2 regions of the Variovorax sp. P4_D9 genome follow, and region 2 is predicted to be linked to the other one. Evidence: riboswitches for the same ligand, from Rfam matches in the RefSeq annotation. Region 2 holds a riboswitch; the other holds the start of a gene.
What was found. A riboswitch is a leader RNA that binds a small molecule or an ion and turns the genes downstream of it on or off. The one in region 2 is predicted to bind S-adenosylhomocysteine.

Region 1: linked by a shared signal. The riboswitch ahead of ahcY (adenosylhomocysteinase) and the one ahead of metH (methionine synthase) in region 2 are both predicted to bind S-adenosylhomocysteine.

Annotation. Positions count from the first base shown of each region.
Region 1 is NZ_JBFUIU010000058.1:2,711-5,306, reverse strand. Features, by position in the region: gene AC1DY5_RS09245 (peptide chain release factor 3) at 1-851, opposite strand, end outside; gene AC1DY5_RS09240 (hypothetical protein) at 922-1,566, opposite strand; S-adenosyl-L-homocysteine riboswitch at 1,670-1,739, shown strand; gene ahcY (adenosylhomocysteinase) at 1,805-2,596, shown strand, end outside.
Region 2 is NZ_JBFUIU010000680.1:428-4,708, reverse strand. Features, by position in the region: gene metH (methionine synthase) at 140-2,893, opposite strand; S-adenosyl-L-homocysteine riboswitch at 2,917-3,009, opposite strand; gene AC1DY5_RS42465 (PACE efflux transporter) at 3,018-3,455, opposite strand; gene AC1DY5_RS42460 (LysR family transcriptional regulator) at 3,556-4,281, shown strand, end outside.

The DNA.
Region 1 (2,596 bases), on a different contig from region 2:
ACCATCGTGGTGCTGGTGCGCGGCTGCGGCGGCGGCGCCAGGTCGACCAGCGCGTCGAGCACTTCCATCACGCCGAAGTTGTTGACGCCGGAGCCGAAGAACACCGGCGTCTGCTGGCCGGACAGGAACGCCTCGCGGTCCCAGCTCGGCGAGGCGCCGGTGGCCAGTTCCATGCTTTCCACCGCGTGGTCGAACTCGCGTCCGAAGCGCTTCTGGAGTGCCTCGCGGTCGGTCAGCGGCAGGGTCTCGAAGTCCTGCGGCAGCTTTTCCTGGCCTGACTCGAACACGGTCATGGCCTGGGTGCGCAGGTTGATGATGCCGCCGAAGGTCTTGCCCTGGCCGACCGGCCAGGTCATCGGCACGCAGGGCATGCCGAGCTCGCGCTCGATCTCGTCGAGCAACTCGAGCGGCTCGCGGACCTCGCGGTCCATCTTGTTGACGAAGGTGATGATCGGCGTGTCGCGCTGGCGGCAGACCTCGATCAGCCGGCGCGTCTGCGCCTCGACGCCGTTGGCGGCGTCGATCACCATCAGCGCCGAGTCGACCGCGGTCAGCACGCGGTAGGTGTCCTCGGAGAAGTCCTTGTGGCCGGGCGTGTCGAGCAGGTTGATGACGTGGTCGCGGTAGACCATCTGCATCACCGACGAGGCGACCGAGATGCCGCGCTGCTTCTCGATCTCCATCCAGTCGGACGTGGCGTGGCGCGAGGCCTTGCGCGCCTTCACCGAACCAGCGATCTGGATCGCGCCCGAGAACAGCAGCAGCTTCTCGGTCAGCGTCGTCTTGCCGGCGTCGGGGTGGGAAATGATCGCGAAAGTGCGGCGGCGTTTGGTTTCGGAGGCGAAGTTCATGGTGAACGCGGTGCGCGCTCACGGGCGCGGGTTGCTGGAGGCAAAGCCCACGATTTTACCGTTCAGGTGTTCACATCGGGGGCGTGAAGCCTTTGCGGCCCACCAGCATGCTCGAGGCGGTCGGCTTGCCGTCCTTGACCTGTGCGGTCACCGTGACCTTCGCGCCTTGGACCACCAGCGCCGCCTGGTCATCCTGGYCTGGCTTGAAGGTGACGATCGGCGTGCCGCGCGGGACGATGACGGTCTTCTCGCCGTCCCCGTACTTGAGCACCAGCTTCTTGCCGCCCGGGACCGTCGCCGGCGCCGCCGCGAGCGCGGAGACGGTTGCATTGGTCATCGTCCCGTTGGGCATGTAGTCCCAGGGACGGAAGCCTTCGCCGGTGCCGCGCATGGCTTCCGGAAACACGAGCACTTCGACCGCGCGCTGGGTGCCGTCGGGCTGCGGCAGCGAACCGGCGCCGACGAAGCTGTTGGGCTTGATGGCGGCCATGTCGAGCGGAAGCACTTCGAGCACGCGCATGCTGGCGGGCCGCACCAGGGTGACGATCTCGCCGCTGCGGTCCTTGACCGTCAGCGAATTCGCGTCGACGTGCGCGATGACGCCGCGCACGCGCACGGTGGGCTCCGCGGCCGGGGCCTGCGCCGGAGCGGGCAAGGAGAGCGTGGCCGACGCGGCCATCGCGAACGAAGTGGCAAGGATCTTGGCTTTGGACATAAGGATAGGCCGGATGGGCCGGGGCATTGCGGTGGGATCGGCAGTCTAGGCCGAATCGAAAGGCGCTGCTGGCAGGCTGCCGGCGCCAGGCGCTAAAATGCCCCATTCCGAGGAGCGTTGCAGCGCCGACAGGCGTGAGGCTCGGACCATCATCGCAACCACGCTCACCCGCTGTTCTCGCGGTGAGTCCCTTCCCCCGAACGCAGTGGCCACTGTCAAACCTGCTTTGGAGCCAACAATGAGCGCTGTTCTCAAACCGTCCCCCGTCTCGACCGCCGACCAGGCGATCGCCGACCTGTCCCTGGCCGCCTGGGGCCGCAAGGAAATCCGCATTGCGGAAACCGAGATGCCCGGCCTGATGGCCATCCGCGAGGAATTCGCCAAGAGCCAGCCGCTCAAGGGCGCGCGCATCACCGGCTCGCTGCACATGACGATCCAGACCGCGGTGCTGATCGAGACGCTGCAGGCCCTCGGCGCCACCGTGCGCTGGGCCTCGTGCAACATCTTCTCGACCCAGGACCACGCCGCCGCCGCCATTGCCGCCGCCGGCACGCCGGTGTTCGCGATCAAGGGTGAGTCGCTGACCGACTACTGGGACTACACCCACGCCATCTTCGACTTCGGCCCCAAGGGCTCGAAGGGCGAGGGCCCGAACATGATCCTCGACGACGGCGGTGACGCCACGCTGCTGATGCACCTGGGCCAGCGCGCCGAGAAGGACCAGGGCGTGCTCGCCAATCCGACTAGCGAGGAAGAGCGCATCCTCTACGCCGCGATCAAAGCCAAGCTGGCGGTCGATGCCACCTGGTACAGCCGCAAGTCGGCCGAGATCATCGGCGTGACCGAAGAGACCACCACCGGCGTGCACCGCCTGAACGAGATGTCGGCCAAGGGCACGCTGCTGTTCCGCGCGATCAACGTCAACGACTCGGTCACCAAGAGCAAGTTCGACAACCTCTATGGCTGCCGCGAGTCGCTGGTCGACGGCATCAAGCGTGCCACCGACGTGATGATCGCCGGAAAGGTCGCC
Region 2 (4,281 bases):
ATGCGCGCCAGCAGCGCCCGGCCGAATCCCCAGCAGGCGACCGCGAATACCGCCGCCGCCGCATAGTGCGCGGCCCCGAACATCAACTTCTGAATAGGAACTCCCGCTCGCCGCGCCTGCTAGCGACAGCCTGTTGGTATCAAAGATTAGGCGCCAGCAGACGCTCGAGATCGGCCTCGCTCTCATGGCGCCGCGCCGCCTGGTCCTGCAACTGGTCGTGCCCGATCTTGCCGACGTTGAAGTAGGTCGTGTCGGGGTGGCTCAGGTAGAAGCCGCTGACGCTGGCGGCCGGCATCATGGCCAGGCTGTCGGTCAGCGTCATGCCGATCTCAGCGCAGTGCAGCAGCTCGAACATCGGCCGCTTCACGCTGTGGTCCGGGCAGGCCGGATAGCCGGGCGCCGGTCGGATGCCGCGGTACTTCTCGCCGATCATGTCCTCGTTGCTCAGGGCCTCGCCGGCCGCATAGCCCCAGAGGTCGGTCCGCACGCGATGGTGCAGCGCCTCGGCGAAGGCCTCGGCCAAGCGGTCGGCCAGGGCCTTCAGCATGATCGCCGAGTAGTCGTCGAGGTCGTCCATGAAGTACTTCTCCTTCTTCTCGACGCCCAGGCCGGCGGTGACCGCGAACATGCCCACGTAGTCCTTCAGGCCGCTCTCGCGCGGCGCCACGAAATCGGCTAGGCAGCGGCTCGGCCGCATCACGCCCTCGATCGCCTGCTTCTCGGTCTGCTGGCGCATGCCGTACCAGGTCAACGCGACCTCGCTGCGCGACTCGTCGGTGTAGAGCGCGATGTCGTCGTCGTTGACCGTGTTGGCCGGCCAGAAGCCGATCACGCCGCTGGCCGTGAGCCAGCGCCCCTCGATCAGGCGCTTGAGCATGCGCTGGCCGTCGGCGTAGACGCGCACCGCCTCGGTGCCAACGATCTCGTCCTTGAGGATCGCTGGGAACGGGCCGGCCAGGTCCCAGGTCTGGAAGAAGGGACCCCAGTCAATGTACTTCGCCAGTTCGGTGAGGCCGAAGTTCCGGAACACCCGGCGACCGATGAACTTGGGCACCGGTGGCAGGTAGTTCGCCCAGTCGATCGGCGTCTTGTTGGCGCGCGCCTTAGCCAGCGGCCACAGCGGCGTCTGCTTCTTGTTGGCGTGCTGATGCCGCACCTTGTCGTAGTCGGCGTTGATCTCGTCGATGTAGCTCGCGGCCTGCTCCGACAGCAGCGACTGCGCCACGCTCACGCTGCGCGATGCATCGGGCACGTAGACCACCGGCCCTTCGTAGTGCGGCGCGATCTTCACGGCCGTGTGCACGCGGCTGGTGGTGGCGCCGCCGATCAGCAGCGGGATCTTGCGGATGCGGAAATGATCGTCCTTCTGCATCTCGCCGGCCACGTACTGCATCTCTTCGAGGCTCGGCGTGATCAGGCCCGAGAGGCCGACGATGTCGGCGCCCTCGACTTTGGCGCGCGCGAGGATCTCGTGGCAGGGCACCATCACGCCCATGTTCACGACCTCGAAGTTGTTGCACTGGAGCACGACCGTGACGATGTTCTTGCCGATGTCGTGGACGTCGCCCTTGACGGTGGCGATGACGATCTTGCCCTTGGTGCGAACGTCGCGGCCGGCCGCCTCGTCCTGGCGCTTCTCTTCCTCGATGTAGGGAATCAGGTGGGCCACGGCCGACTTCATCACGCGGGCCGACTTCACCACCTGCGGCAGGAACATCTTGCCCTGGCCGAACAGGTCGCCGACGATGTTCATGCCGGCCATCAGCGGGCCTTCGATCACGTGTAGGGGCCGCCCGCCGGTGGCCAGGATCTGCTGGTAGGCCTCCTCGGTGTCCTCGACGATGAAGTCGGTGATGCCGTGCACCATCGCGTGCGACAGCCGCTGGTTCACGTGCACCGGGTGCTCGGGCGTGCCGCGCCATTCGAGCTTCTTGCTCTCGTCCTTGGCGCCGCTCTTGGCGGTCTCGGCCACCTCGACGAGGCGCTCGCCGGCGTCGGGGCGGCGGTTCAGCACCACGTCCTCGACGCGCTCGCGCAGCTCGGGCTCGAGGTCGTCGTAGACGCCGACCATGCCGGCGTTGACGATGCCCATGTCCATGCCGGCCTTGATCGCGTGATAGAGGAACACGGTGTGGATGGCTTCGCGCACCGGATCGTTGCCGCGGAAGCTGAAGCTCACGTTCGAGACCCCGCCCGACACCTTGGCGCCCGGCAGGTTCTGCTTGATCCAGCGCACCGCGTTGATGAAGTCGACCGCGTAGTTGTTGTGCTCCTCGATGCCGGTGGCGATCGCGAAGATGTTCGGGTCGAAGATGATGTCCTCGGGCGGGAAGCCGATCTCGTCGACCAGGATCCGGTAGGCCCGCTCGCAGATCTCGATCTTGCGCTCGTAGGTGTCGGCCTGACCCTTCTCGTCGAAGGCCATCACGACCGCCGCCGCACCGTAGCGGCGCAGCAGCCGGGCCTGGTGCCTGAACTGCTCTTCGCCCTCCTTCATGCTGATCGAGTTGACGATGCCCTTGCCCTGGATGCAGCGCAGGCCGGCCTCGATCACTTCCCACTTCGAGCTGTCGACCATGATCGGCACGCGGGCGATGTCGGGCTCGCTGGCGATCAGGTTCAGGAATCGCACCATCGCGGCCTTGCTGTCGAGCATGGCCTCGTCCATGTTGATGTCGATCACCTGTGCGCCGTTCTCGACCTGCTGGCGCGCGACGGCCAGCGCTTCCTCGAACTGGCCATTGAGGATCATCCGCGCGAAGGCCTTGGAGCCAGTGACGTTGGTGCGCTCGCCGATGTTGACGAACAGGGCACCCTCGCCGATCTGCACCGGCTCGAGGCCGGACAGCTTCATCGGGGGCGGATTCTGGGATGCGGACGGATCGGTTGGCATGGGCTCACCTGCAGGACGTTGGGGTCAGGCGAGCGTCGTTGCACTCCAGGGTCTGGAAGCCCAAGCCTGACGCGGCCGCCCGGATGGACGGCGGCGCTGCAACGCTCCTTGGGAGCCGCGGATTTTACGCCGGCTGGGCGGCGCCGGCAGCCGAAGCCGGCAGGCCGAAGATGGCGTCGAAGGCCCAGTTGAAGACGAAGGTGTAGACCAGGAAGAAAACCACCAGGCCGAGGTCCATCACCAGGGCGTCCCACAGGCTGACGTCGAGCCACCAGGCGAACACCGGCACCAGGAAGGCCACTAGGCCGCCCTCGAAACCGATCGCATGGGCGATGCGGCGGCACACGCTGCGGCCGCGCAGCGTCTGGCGCGATTCCCAGCGCTCGAACAGGGCATTGAACGAGAGGTTCCAAAGCACCGCGATGACCGAGGCGATGACCGCCAGCACGCCCGAATGACCCAGGCCCTGGCCCGACATCAGCGCCAGCCCCGCGCCGGCGGCGACGATGGCGATGCCCTCGTAGAGGCTGATGTAGACGACGCGGCGCTTGAGCCCTTGCATGGAATCGATCCTGTGTTGGTTGGCGTGGAACCGAACTTTATGTTTGTTCCGCTGATATATAAAGTCATCTTCTTTCAGAAAACTTGATAGATKGAGCGCCATGAGTTTTTCCAGCGATAACGTGGAGGTGTTCCTTGCGGTCGTCGACCATGGCTCTTTTTCCGCCGCGGCACGGGCCCTGGGGCGGGTGCCCTCGGCGGTCAGCATGGCCATTGCCAACCTCGAAGCCGAGCTCGACCTGCCGCTGTTCGACCGCAGCGGTCGCGAGCCGCAGCCAACCGCCGCCGCGCGTTCGCTCGAACCGCAGGCGCGCCTACTGGCGGCGCAGTTGAAGCAGCTCCAGGTTCAGGCGCTGGCGCTCACCCAGGGGCTCGAGAACCGCCTCACGCTGGCGATCGCCCCCGAGCTGCTGGCGGCGCCCTGGAGCGGCCCATTGGCCGCCTTGGCGGACGAATACCCGTTGCTGGAGGTCGAGGTGCTGGCCGCGCCGCAGGCCGATGCGCTGGCGCTGCTGCACAGCGGCCGGGCCCAACTGGCGCTGGTCTTCGAACGCCCCAGCCTGGACGGCCGGGAGGGCTTCCAGGAGGTGGCCAGCGACACCATGGTGGCCGTGATGGCGCCCGACCACCCGGTGCTGGCGGCGGCCGGCGGACGGCTGCGCGAGGAGCACCTGACGACCACGCGGCAGATCGTGGTCGCCGGGCGCGATCTCGCCACCAGCGACCCGCGCTTCGTCTTCGCGCGCCATGTCTGGCGCACCGACAACGCGCTGGCCGCCCTGAGCCTGATCACCGCCGGGCTGGGCTGGGGCTGGCTGCCGCGCAAC